DNA from 3 places in the Tolumonas lignilytica genome. Region 2 is predicted to be linked to each of the others. Evidence: riboswitches for the same ligand, from Rfam matches in the RefSeq annotation. Region 2 holds a riboswitch; each other region holds the start of a gene.

Region 1 (4,197 bases), 1.5 Mb from region 2:
AGCCGGTAACCGCCCCGATAACCTTATATGATGCAACTGCCAGAGCGTTAAAATACAATCTGGAAGCCCGCCTGAAAGTCATGGAAGAAGCGCTGGCGCAGAAACAGGTGGATTTATCTCACTTTGATCTGTTACCCAAACTGGCCGCCGAAGCCGGTTATGTCGATCGCAGTAATACCAGTGCATCCAGCAGCGAAAGTGTGCTCAGCGGCACCCAGTCACTTGAACCATCCACTTCGCAGGATCGCAATCGCCGGGTTGCTGACCTGAACATGGTTTGGAATGTGCTGGATTTTGGTGTCAGCTATGTCACCGCTCAGCAACAGTCTGATCAACGCTGGATTGCCGAAGAGCGTCGCCGCAAAGTTATTCATACCATCGTTCAGGACGTTCGCTCTGCATACTGGCGAGCCGTCGCCGCAGAGCGTTTACTCAGCCGGATTGATAAACTGATTGATCGGGTCAATATGGCCAGAGAAGCCAGTCAGCGGATGACGACACAACAAGTTGGCGACCCGATTGAAGCGCTAAGTTATCAACGCGCCTTGATTGATGCCACCCGGCAATTAGAAGAACAACGGAAAGCGCTGTCATTGGCAAAAACCGAACTGGCAACCTTGATGAACCTGCCGTTAGGGACCGATTACACATTAGCATTACCTGATGAAAATGCACTGCCAGAGCCCGCTCTGACAATGGATCTTAGCAAACTGGAAAAAGCCGCGTTAATCAGCCGTCCTGAATTGCGGGAGCAGGACTACCAAGTTCGGATCAGTGCTGCCGAAACCCGCAAAGCCATGCTACGTATGCTGCCAGGGCTAGAATTCTCAGCCGGTGGACACTATGACAGCAATTCCTATCTGGTGAATCAAAGCTGGGCCGATGCCGGTGTAAAAGTCACCTGGAATCTATTCAACCTGTTTTCGGGACCCACGGCGGAAAAAGTAGCCAAAGCTGGCGAATCGGTGGCGGAGGCGCGTCGTCAGGCGATGTCGATGGCCATCATGGCGCAGCTTTATGTCGCCAACGCGAACTTCAATGAAGCCCTGCGCCAGTATCATACTGGCGAAGAATTGCAAAAATTGGATGATAAAATCGTCGGCCAGCTACGCAATCGCTACAAAACCGGCGGTATTGGTGAGTTACAGCTGATCCAAGGAGAACTCAACGCCGTCAATACCTCATTGCGTAATGATTTGGCTTACGCAGAGCTACGTAATGCTTACGGCCAGATTTTTGCCACAGTGGGGCTTGATCCGTTACCCAAACTCCAATCTTCCGACAACCTGACGACCATCAGCAAGGCGTTGGAACAATCTGAGCAGAATTGGGAGCATGGCGATATCAGCGCCTTACAACCACAATAAATTTATCATCCTCTGGAACAACCGATGTTTATCCTGCCATTTTGAGCGATGAACATCGGTTTGATTGACAGTAACGCCTCCTCGCCGCCAGAATGCATATGAATGTGACCGGGGTGCCGCCATGCGGCTGAGAGATACCCGCACCACCTGATCTGGATCATGCCAGCGTAGGGAGTTCACGACGGCGCTGCCGTCCTCCTTCTGCTGCGCATTTTGTCTGCCATATTGAAGGAGGACTTATGCCGCAAGCGCTACCTGCAACAACGGTTGCCACTCATCTTGAACATTTCCGCCGCACCGCACCTTTAACTCATGTGATTACCAACGATGTGGTGACGGGCTTTACCGCGAATGTATTGCTGGCATTGGGTGCTGCCCCTGCCATGATCACGGCACCGGAAGAAGCCGGTCGTTTTGCCGCGATCGCTTCTGCATTGTCCGTCAATGTCGGAACGCTGACGTCTACACAAGCGGCCACGATCCGTATTGCTGTTGATGCGGCCAATCAGTCAGGAACACCTTGGGTCTTAGATCCTGTTGCCGTGGGCGTTTTACCTTACCGCACCGACCTGTGCCGTGAATTATTACAAAAACAACCCGCCGCCATTCGGGGAAATGCCTCTGAAATCATGGCGCTGGCCGGTTTATCGGCATCCGGTAAAGGGGTCGACAGTGCCAACCAGAGTGAGCAGGCGATTGATGCCGCCATAACACTGGCCAAAACCAGCGGAGCCATTGTTGCGGTAACCGGTGAAATTGATTACATCACCGATGGTGAAAACACAGTCAGTGTGAAAGCGGGTGACCCCATGATGACGCGCGTCACCGGCACCGGCTGTGCCCTTTCCAGCGTGGTTGCCGCTTTTGTCGCGGCCGCGGAACCGGAACGCCGCTTAGAAGCCGTGGCCAGTGCGTGCGCCGTCATGGCGATTGCAGGACAGCGCGCGGCTGCGAAAGCGAAAGGCCCGGGCAGTTTTGTTCCTCTATTTTTGGATAACCTCTATCTGTTGGATGCCGAGACCATCGCTGAGGCGCTGGCATGAAATTCGACCTTTCCCTTTATCTGGTGCTCGACCCGGTCATGTGCGGCGGATTTGATGCGGCCATCCGCCTGACCCAACAGGTGCTTGATGCGGGAGTAACCACTCTCCAATTACGCGCCCCACAATGGAAAAAGCGGGATTGGCTGCATCTCTCCTACCGGATCATGCCGCTGTGCTGTGATGCTAACGTGGCGTATTTGATCAATGACCATATCGATATCGCTCTGGCCTGCGATGCCGACGGGGTACACCTTGGCCAGGGCGATTTGCCGCTGGCCGTCGCACGTCAATTGCTGGGGCCGGATAAGATTCTTGGATTATCGATTTCTCAATTGCAGCATCTGCAGGGCGAGGATTGTCTGCTGGCCGATTATCTCGGTGTCGGCCCCGTGTTCCCGACCGGCACCAAACAGGATGCCGACCCTGCCATTGGTTTGGCGCAATTCCGTGACTGGCGAAAACAGGTGGAACAACCGGTCGTGGCCATTGGCGGGATCGGTCTGCCGGAGACCGCTGATATCATCCGGGCAGGTGCGGATGGTATTGCCGTGGTTTCCGCCATTTGTGCCGCAAGCGATCCGGCTGCCGCCAGCCGGACATTAGGACAACGCATTCAAGAGGCCCGAGCATGATCCCACACGCCCTAACAATTGCCGGCTCGGACAGTGGTGGCGGTGCCGGGATCCAGGCCGATCTGAAAACCTTTTCGGCGCTGGGGGCCTACGGCATGAGCGTCATTACCGCCCTCACCGCCCAGAATACGCAGGGTGTGCAGGCTGTTCATGCAATACCGACTGAATTTATTGCGGCACAGTGCCAGGCAGTGTTCAGTGATATCCGGGTCGACTCTGTCAAAATCGGTATGCTGGCCGATAGTGCTATTATCGACGTGGTGGCCGATGCCATCCAGCAATGGCAACCGCCCTGTGTGGTATTGGACACGGTAATGATCGCAAAAGGCGGTCATCGTCTGCTCGCCGATGCCGCCATTGATGCCTTGCGTCAGCGCTTGTTACCGCTTGCCAGCATTGTAACGCCCAACTTGCCGGAAGCCGCGGCTCTCTTGGGTTGTGACGAGGCCACCAGCGAGAGCGCCATGGTGGCGCAAGGACAGGCGTTATTGAAGTTGGGGTGTCAGGCTGTGCTGATGAAAGGTGGCCATCTGGCTGACCAGCTTCAGAGCCCTGACTGGTTGCTCACGGCGGATGCGATCCTGCCGTTTCCTGCACCTCGAATTCCGACCCGGAATACGCATGGCACCGGTTGTACGCTCTCCGCCGCCCTTGCCGCACTCTATCCCCGTTATCAGAACTGGCCGGAAACCCTCAGCCATGCCAAGCAGTGGCTCTCCGGAGCCTTATCACATGCCGATGATTTAGCGGTTGGTCACGGGATCGGTCCGGTACACCATTTTTATCAATGGTGGTAAGAAGACATTTGGCAGAATGGGGCTTCCCCGTTCTGCCATTTATTCCTGCTGCTGATGCGCCACCAGCCAGTGCTGTAACGCCTCTTCTGCCATTGGCACGGCAAACATGAACCCTTGCATCTGGCGATAGCCAATCTGTTTCAAGCGCTCGAATTCAACCTGATTCTCGACCCCTTCTGCGATCAGTGACATGTTCATGCTGGAGGCCATGTCGAATACGACCCGCGGCAACGACATATCGCCTTCACTCATCATCACGATGAAAGAGCGATCTAATTTCACAGTATCAAACGGCAGATCGCGCAAGCGGGCCAGCGAAGAGTAGCCAGTGCCAAAATCATCCAAATGCAGGCTGACA
Region 2 (4,197 bases):
CGCAGGGAATGTACCGTCGTCTGCACACCGAAAATGTCGTTGCCGCCATTGATGCTCGGATGAATGAAATCTACCTTGGCGCTTTTATGATGCAAGACGGTCGGATGCAACCCCTGCTTGATGAAGCGGTGATTTTGCCGGAACAAGCACCGGAATGGCTGAATCCGGTGGCAACAAAAATAGCGGGTGGCTCTGCAGTGGGAACCGGGTTCACCAGCTATACTGAATTAGCAGCAAAATTGGGATTGATCCCGACTGAAAATCAGGTCGAATTGAATCTGCCCTGGGCTCAGGACATGCTGCCACAAGCCGTTGCCGCCTTTGAAGCAGGTGAGTATTGTGATCCGTCTCTGGCTACACCTGTATATTTACGTGATAAGGTGACTTGGAAAAAATTGCCAGGTCGTGAATAATTAGTAAACAGGAATAACAAAGTCCGTTTTCTATGAATATTGCTGCTGCCAATCTTTCGATCACTGGATTAAACCGACCGGATAGCATTATCTATCCGGGGAAAGATCGTGCCAGCGAGGAAACGACAGAGCAATCCGGCAAAACGACTTCCGATACAGTGTTGTTTGCCGATGGTGCCGAAGAGGCTGCCGAAAAACTCACCTATGATCAACCCAGCCCGAAACAAAGTCGGGCTATCTATGCTTACAAGGATATCGCCTTTCAGGATCGCCGTGCTCAGATTGAGCAGATGGTTCGTGTCGATATGTATGCCTGATTTTCTTTCTATCTGAGACTGACACATGAAATGGATTGCATGCTTTGTGGTCATGTTTTTGACCGCTTGTGCCAATAATAATACCGGTTATTATGCAGACGATTCAGTCTTGATCCGCCAGCAATTTACGCAAATGGCGCAGCCCAATAACCCGCAAGGCTGGTTGGTCAAATGGAGTGGGGTGATCGCTGCAACCCGTAATCTGGCCTCAGGCACCGAAGTTGAAATCGTCTATCTGCCGCTCGGTTATAATGGGGTGCCGCAGCAATCAGAACAATCTCCCGGACGTTTCATCGCGGTATTTCCTCAGCTATTAGACCCTGTGTTGTATGCGAAAGGCCGTAGCATCACTGTTTCTGGTAAAACGGGTGAATCGCGAGAAGGCAAAATTGGGGATATGCCATACCGTTTTGCGGTGATCAATGCCACTGAACACAAACTTTGGCCAATCGTGAAAGAAGTCGAGGTTCGGTACGAATCCCCGCTATTTGATGACGGTTTTTATTTCCAGCATCGGGTGTTTGTTCCCCGCTAAATCAATCATTCTTCGGTGGCAATAATCATCAATTGTTATCTGATTGTTGCCATTCTTGATTCCTCGTTTCATACTAGCAGCCACTTGTCGGAGTGCCCTTTGGGCTGAGACCGTTGATTCGGGATCCGTTGAACCTGATCAGGCTAAAACCTGCGAAGGGAACAAGAGTTGCGCTCAGGAATAATTCCTCGTCAGATCTAAACGATCTTTTGCCGCAAAACTCCTCTCAACGCCACTTCCGGCAAGCCATCCGAAATCTATTTAAGGTGAGCTTGCTATGTCGAAAAATCTAACTGCACGTGAACGTCGTGATTCCGCAAAAGAATATTTATCTACGCTGGCGGCACAGACGTTTCCGAATTCAGACCGCGAATATCTGGAAGGCCCACGCCCTGATATCCGTGTGCCGATGCGTCGAATTCATCTGTCACCCTCTTTAGTAGGTGGTACAAAGCAAGCTCCAATTTATGAAGAAAATGCACCGGTGTTGGTGTATGACACCTCCGGAGCTTATGGCGATCCTGAGCAGTTGGTCGATGTTACGGTAGGTTTGAAACCCATCCGTCAGAACTGGATCTTGGAACGTAATGATACCGAAGAGGTATTGGAGCCTACTTCGGCATTTACCCGCGCACAGGCAGAACAACTGCAGTTAGTTCCGCAAATGAAAGTGAAGGCCCAGATCCGCAAAGCCAAAGCTGGCCAGTGTGTCAGTCAGCTGCATTATGCGCGTAAAGGCATCATCACACCGGAAATGGAATATATTGCGGTACGTGAAAACCAGCGTCGTTTGCAAGAGGGTGAAAAAGGGATCACGGCGGAATTTGTCCGTCAGGAAGTCGCAGAAGGACGCGCCATTATTCCGTCTAATATCAATCACCCGGAAAGTGAGCCGATGATCATTGGCCGTAACTTCCTTGTTAAAATCAACTCCAATATCGGTAACTCGTCTATCAGTTCCAGTATTGAAGAAGAAGTGGAAAAACTGATCTGGTCTACTCGTTGGGGGGCAGATACAGTGATGGATCTCTCTACTGGTCGTCATATCCATGCGACACGTGAGTGGATCCTGCGTAACAGCCCGGTGCCTATCGGCACGGTTCCGATGTATCAGGCATTGGAAAAAGTGAACGGTATTGCAGAAGATCTGAGCTGGGAAGTGATGCGTGATACGCTGATCGAACAGGCTGAACAGGGCGTCGATTATTTCACCATCCATGCGGGTCTGTTGTTGCGTTATGTTCCGCTGACGGCCAAACGTGTCACCGGGATTGTTTCCCGTGGCGGTTCTATCATTGCCAAATGGTGTCTGGCGCATCATCAGGAAAACTTCCTCTACACGCATTTCCGCGAAATTTGTGAGATCTGCGCACAATATGACGTGGCACTGTCATTAGGGGATGGCTTGCGTCCAGGTTCAATTGCTGATGCTAATGACGAAGCACAATTTTCTGAATTGAGAACCTTGGGTGAATTGACGCAAGTTGCGTGGGAATATGATGTTCAGGTCATGATTGAAGGGCCGGGCCATGTGCCGATGCATCTGATTAAAGAAAACATGGATGAGCAGCTCAAGCATTGTCACGGCGCCCCGTTCTATACCTTAGGCCCGCTAACCACCGATATCGCACCGGGCTATGACCATTTCACCTCTGGTATCGGCGCGGCCATGATCGGCTGGTTTGGATGTGCGATGCTTTGCTATGTGACTCCGAAAGAGCATCTCGGGTTACCCAATAAAGAAGATGTAAAGCAGGGCTTGATGGCGTACAAGATCGCAGCGCATGCCGCTGATCTGGCGAAGGGACATCCGGGTGCGCAGATCCGTGACAATGCCATGTCGAAAGCACGTTTTGAATTCCGCTGGGAAGATCAGTTCAATCTGGCGTTAGACCCGGATACCGCCCGTGCGTATCACGACGAAGATCTGCCGCAGGAATCGGGCAAAGTTGCGCATTTCTGTTCGATGTGTGGTCCTAAATTCTGTTCCATGAAGATCAGTCAGGAAGTACGTCAGCTCGATAGCGAAGGAGCCTTCGATGATGTCAAACAAGGCATGGAACAACAAGCTGCCACGTTCCGTGAACTGGGCGGCGAACTCTATCTGGCCAAAGAGGTAGAGTGATGGAAGGCGTAGCCGCTTTTGCGAAGACCGATCACCGATTAGGGCTTTATCCGGTGGTGGATTCGGTGGAGTGGATTGCCCGCTTGCTGGAGTGGGGCGTCACTACGCTGCAACTGCGGATCAAAGATCCGCAGGCTGCTGATCTGGAACAGCAGATCATGCAGGCCATTGAACTGGGGCGCCGTTATCAGGCCCGCCTGTTTATCAATGATTACTGGCAACTGGCTATCAAGCATCGAGCCTATGGTGTGCATCTCGGGCAGGAAGATATTCAGACGGCTGATCTAGATGCATTACGTAGCGCTGGTCTGCGATTGGGTATTTCCACGCATGACTCCGTTGAACTGGCAGATGCATTGGCCTTACAGCCCTCTTACGTAGCCCTAGGGCACATCTTCCCGACACAAACTAAAGAGATGCCATCTCAGCCTCAAGGCTTGATTAATCTGGCAGCAGCGGTTGCACAGTCTGGTCCAATCCCGACGGTAGCAATTGGCGGTATTTCAGAAGAGCGCATCGCCGATGTACTGGCGACCGGTGTCGGTAGTGTGGCGCTGGTCAGCGCCATTACCAAGGCGGCAGATCCCGAGCAGGCAACCAAACGGCTGCTTCAGCATGTGGAAGGTGTTAGCAGCAGAGGCGCCTCCGATGCCTGAACTGCTGACCGATGAAGAGTTCCTGCGCTATGGACGACAGATCCTGCTGCCGGAAATCGGCGAAGCAGGGCAGGCCAGACTGAAAAAAAGCAAAGTATTGATCGTTGGGTTAGGCGGGCTGGGTTCACCGGCTTCGCTCTATCTGGCGGCT
Region 3 (4,197 bases), 400 kb from region 2:
CCAGTGTGGTGGCCTGCGGCCCGCCGCCCAAGGCCATGACGATGGTGAAACTGGTAAAACAGAGCATAAAGATCAGGCTCGCCAACCCCGGCAACAATCGGCGCATGGCAGGCCATTCCAACAAATGAAAACGGCTCCATTCTGTCATGTTGAGTTGTGCTGCCTGCCGCCAGTAATTGTGAGGGATCTGCTCCAGCGACTGTACCAGCCAGCGTGTCGCCAACGGCATATTAAAAAAGACGTGGGCCAGCAGAATGCCGGAGAGGCCAAACAAATAATCGGGCAATGTCAGCCCAGCCCATGACGCCAGTTGCCTCAGCCAGCCTTGTGCACCATGTACTGCGACCAGCCCGAACAAGGCTATGATGACCGGTAATACCTGCGATAAGCCGAAAAGATGTAAGAGCAATGTCTTGCCGGGGAATTGACGATGAAACAACGCACGCGCCAGCGGTATCGCCAGACATAAACTCAGCAGTGTGGAGAGTGTGGCCTGTTTCAGACTGAACCAGACCACATGCAGCAGATAACTGTCTTGCCAGAGCTGAACGGAGGTCGTTTCCGGCTGGGCCAGCAAAGCCGTCAACGGGCCCAGTGTGACCGATAAAATCAGTGCGGCCACCAACGAGCCAGAACACCACCAGAAACGCCGCCGCATCAGTGACTGACAGCCTGTAACCACTCTTTGATCCAGCGTTTACGTTCGCCCAGTTTCTGCGGGTCGATCTGTAACGTTTTCGCTGGCGTTTCGTGTTGGTTAAAGCCATCAGGCAGTGGAATGTTTGTCACGGGATACATCCAGTTACCTTCCGGAATTAATTTCTGAAAACGATCTGTCAGCAGGAACTGCATAAACTGCTGCGCCAATTGCGGTTGTTGGGCATTTTTCAATTGTGCTGCTACTTCAACCTGACGCAGATGACCTTCGCTGAACATGGCCGCGTGATATTGCTGTTTGTTTTCCGCCAGACGATGATAGGCCGGCGAGGTTGTGTAAGAGAGCACCAGATCGGCTTGTCCTTTCAAAAACATGCCATAGGCTTCACTCCAGCCTTTGGTGACGGTCAGCGTTTTTTTCGCCAGTTGCTCCCAGGCCGCGGGAGCCTGATCGCCATAAACCTCTTTCACCCACATCAGCAATCCTTGTCCGGGGGTACTGGTCCGAGGATCTTCATAAATGATTTTCAGATCGTTGCGAGAGACCAGCTCCTTCAGGCTTTGCGGAGGGTGTTGCAGCTTATTCCCGTCATAGACAAACGCGAAATAGCCGTAATCAAACGGCAAAAAGGTCTCATCGTGCCAGCCACCGGGTAGGCTCAAACTTTTCAGATCCGCATGGTGAGCGGTAAATAATTGACTGTTCCGCGCATCAGCCAGCATACCTTCATCCATTCCCAGCGCCACATCGGCTTTAGTATGAGCGCCTTCCAGCTTCAGACGATTCAGGATCGCCACGCCATCTTCCAGTGCCACCCATTTCAGTTCGCACTGACATTCAGCTTCAAAGGCCTGTTTGACTTTCGGGCCCGGCCCCCAGTCACTGGCAAAGGAATCATAGGTGTAAACCGTCAATACCGGTTTGGATTCGGCGGCCTGAACGAGTGTCGAGCCGGTTAGTAAGACGGCGGTCAGAAGCCATGACCCAAAATGACGCATGCTATACTCCATTTATATCTGTGTAGGTAGCGGTTGTGCAGGCGTCAATTTCTGAGCATGGCCGAAGGATGAATGCGCCACTCTCAAATCCCTACGCCAGTATGAACTGGATCAGGTTCACCGGGTATGATCTCAGCGGACGCCCGCACCCCGTTTGAGAAACATTGTTATTTTAGTAACGAAATGGCCGTAAAACCAGTGACGTAATAATGGAGTGATGCTAGGTTTTTACTATACCTGATTAAATATATCGAAGTTGAAAACGTTTTCTAACCCCTATTCAAGGAGATAACTATGCTGACAACCACCCGCGAACGACGCACTTTCATGCGTATGGTGATCAATGCGCCTGTTACTCTGATTCGCGGTTCTGAACATATTCTCGCTACTTGCCGGGATCTCAGCGCCAACGGCATGGCCATTGAGGTGGAGACCGATACTCAGTTTACGCTGGAGGAAATCCTGAGTGTGAGTTTATCGACGAACAGCAATGCATTACCGCCTTTTGTTGCCGATGCCAAAATAGTGAGGTTGGAAACGATCGATGAGATAGTTCAATTAGGGGTCGAATTTGTCACTGTCGGGTGAAAACGCTCATATTGATACTCATGGCTGCGAAGATACAGACGACTTTTTTCTCCCAATACACCGGGTGCCAATTCGGCCGGGCCGGTAACCTCCAGGGGCAGAAAGGGCTGCCCTTCAATAGCAACTGTCTCTTCATTTCCGCTATAAGCAGGAAGCGCAACGGCCAATAAAGCGTGATCCGGAATATACACAATCGCTTGTGGCAAGTCGGGATAAAGCGCTGCCAGTAAGGCCATCATCAGGGCGCTTTTACTATCACAGTCGCCACGATTTTGTGCCAGCACCTGCTCCGGCATCAGAAACGTCACGCCTCGCAAACCATCACTGGATTGCAGGGGGTCATAAGGAATCGATTGCACAAAATCTAACAGACCGGCTGTCACCAGCGATTTTTCATCGTTCGGATAGCGCTTTTTCTGTTCTTCTGTGGCAGACGCGACGATGACTCGTTGTAGCGTCTGTGCGATTTCCTGTAATTCAGGGCTGCTGTCGGCCGCGATCCGGACATGATCAGGTCGGATTAAATGACTGTCGTTACCGCCATGCCGTTTATAGTAGTGCTGATCCAGATAGGCATTGAAGAGCGTGGATTGTTGCTGTGCCAGCCAGCTTTTGATCTGCGGGAGCAGCTTTTCGTCGCTGGTTTGATAATCAACCCGGCCACCGTCGGCCGTCTGACGAAAACGGAAGCTGACATCCGGATACTGTTCCCGGGCATCACGCACCAATTGCTGAAATACAAACGCATCTGCCTGCGCAGAGCGCCATGCACTCCAGGGTGGTAAGGCGGTCTCTGCAGGTAACGTGAGCGTAAAGGCCTGAGTCGATGCATTATCGTATTTCCAGACATAATGCAGTTGCAGGCCTTCGCGCGAGAAGGCTTGTTGTTGCGCACTGGCTGTGCCGTTAAGCAACGCCAGTGCTAAACACAGCGGGATCAGGCGAATTGCCATTGTCCGTTTGCTTGCCATAACAGGGTCTTCTCATGGAACGGTTGCAATGTGCTGCGATGACCGACACTGACGATGATGGTGTGCGGCAGCTCTTTACGCAGCAATTGATAGAGCTCGGCTTCACTCTGTTCATCCAGCGCCGAAGAGGCTTCATCTAAGAATAGAACATTGGGTTCAACCAGCAGTATGCGGGCAAAGGCGACGCGCTGCTGTTCACCGAGACTGAGGATTTGTCCCCACATTTCCACATTGTCCAGTTGGGCGGTCAGTTTTTCCAGGCCGACGAGCTGCAACACTCTGGCCGCTTCGGTATTGCTGACTTCGGCCAATGGATAGCTCAACGCCTGACGCAGGCTGCCCAGCGGCAGGTAAGGTTTTTGTGACAGGAACAGCGACTGGCTATTTTCAGGATAGTTCACTTTGCCGCTGGCAAACGGCCATAACCCTGCCAGGGTACGCAGCAATGTTGATTTGCCACAGCCTGACGGGCCTTGAATCAATAATGAATCGCCCGCTGTCAGTTGCCAGTTGGCATTTTCCATCAGACAGGTGCCATCTGGTTGAGTGATGCCAACCTGCTGCAGTTGCAATGCATGACCCGTTTTCTCGGGTTGCAGGCGAGGCAGATTTTCAGCCTGCTGCAAGCCCTGTTCAAAAGTAGCAAGACGGTCGACGACCGATTTCCAGCGGGCCAAATCGGTATAGTTGTCGATCAGCAATGACATGGAACCTTGCACAATGCCAAATGCAGACAACGTCTGCATCAAATCGCCCAGGGTGATTTGCTTGGCAAAATAGAGTGGAGCGCCTAACACCACAGGGAAAATCACTGCGGTCTGATTAAAGCCCAGGGTAAAAAAGCCCAGTACTTTTTGACGTTTCATCAGAGCATAGAAATTATCGACCACCTGCAGGAAGCGGTTACGCAGATATCCACCTTCTTCCTGAGATCCCTGATACAGGGCGATGGCTTCGGCATTTTCGCGCATACGAACCAGAG

What was found. Region 2 has a riboswitch for thiamine pyrophosphate ahead of thiC (phosphomethylpyrimidine synthase ThiC). Riboswitches for the same ligand answer to the same signal wherever they lie in the genome.
Region 1: it holds a riboswitch for thiamine pyrophosphate, as region 2 does, so the genes downstream of both, thiM (hydroxyethylthiazole kinase) here and thiC (phosphomethylpyrimidine synthase ThiC) in region 2, are expected to answer to the same signal.
Region 3: it holds a riboswitch for thiamine pyrophosphate, as region 2 does, so the genes downstream of both, thiB (thiamine ABC transporter substrate binding subunit) here and thiC (phosphomethylpyrimidine synthase ThiC) in region 2, are expected to answer to the same signal.

What each region holds. Positions count from the first base shown of each region.
Region 1 covers NZ_AZUK01000001.1:1,475,602-1,479,798, forward strand. The annotation lists gene H027_RS0106900 (TolC family protein) at 1-1,367, shown strand, start outside; TPP riboswitch at 1,467-1,559, shown strand; gene thiM (hydroxyethylthiazole kinase) at 1,607-2,410, shown strand; gene thiE (thiamine phosphate synthase) at 2,407-3,042, shown strand; gene thiD (bifunctional hydroxymethylpyrimidine kinase/phosphomethylpyrimidine kinase) at 3,039-3,839, shown strand; gene H027_RS18295 (bifunctional diguanylate cyclase/phosphodiesterase) at 3,879-4,197, opposite strand, start outside.
Region 2 covers NZ_AZUK01000001.1:2,941,561-2,945,757, forward strand. The annotation lists gene tsaB (tRNA (adenosine(37)-N6)-threonylcarbamoyltransferase complex dimerization subunit type 1 TsaB) at 1-413, shown strand, start outside; gene H027_RS0113710 (hypothetical protein) at 446-730, shown strand; gene H027_RS17910 (Slp family lipoprotein) at 756-1,265, shown strand; TPP riboswitch at 1,344-1,443, shown strand; gene thiC (phosphomethylpyrimidine synthase ThiC) at 1,543-3,390, shown strand; partial or broken gene thiE (thiamine phosphate synthase) at 3,408-4,046, shown strand; gene H027_RS0113730 (HesA/MoeB/ThiF family protein) at 4,039-4,197, shown strand, end outside.
Region 3 covers NZ_AZUK01000001.1:2,541,247-2,545,443, forward strand. The annotation lists gene thiP (thiamine/thiamine pyrophosphate ABC transporter permease) at 1-658, opposite strand, end outside; gene thiB (thiamine ABC transporter substrate binding subunit) at 658-1,656, opposite strand; TPP riboswitch at 1,728-1,819, opposite strand; gene H027_RS0111800 (PilZ domain-containing protein) at 1,951-2,244, shown strand; gene H027_RS0111805 (hypothetical protein) at 2,211-3,215, opposite strand; gene H027_RS0111810 (ABC transporter ATP-binding protein/permease) at 3,182-4,197, opposite strand, start outside.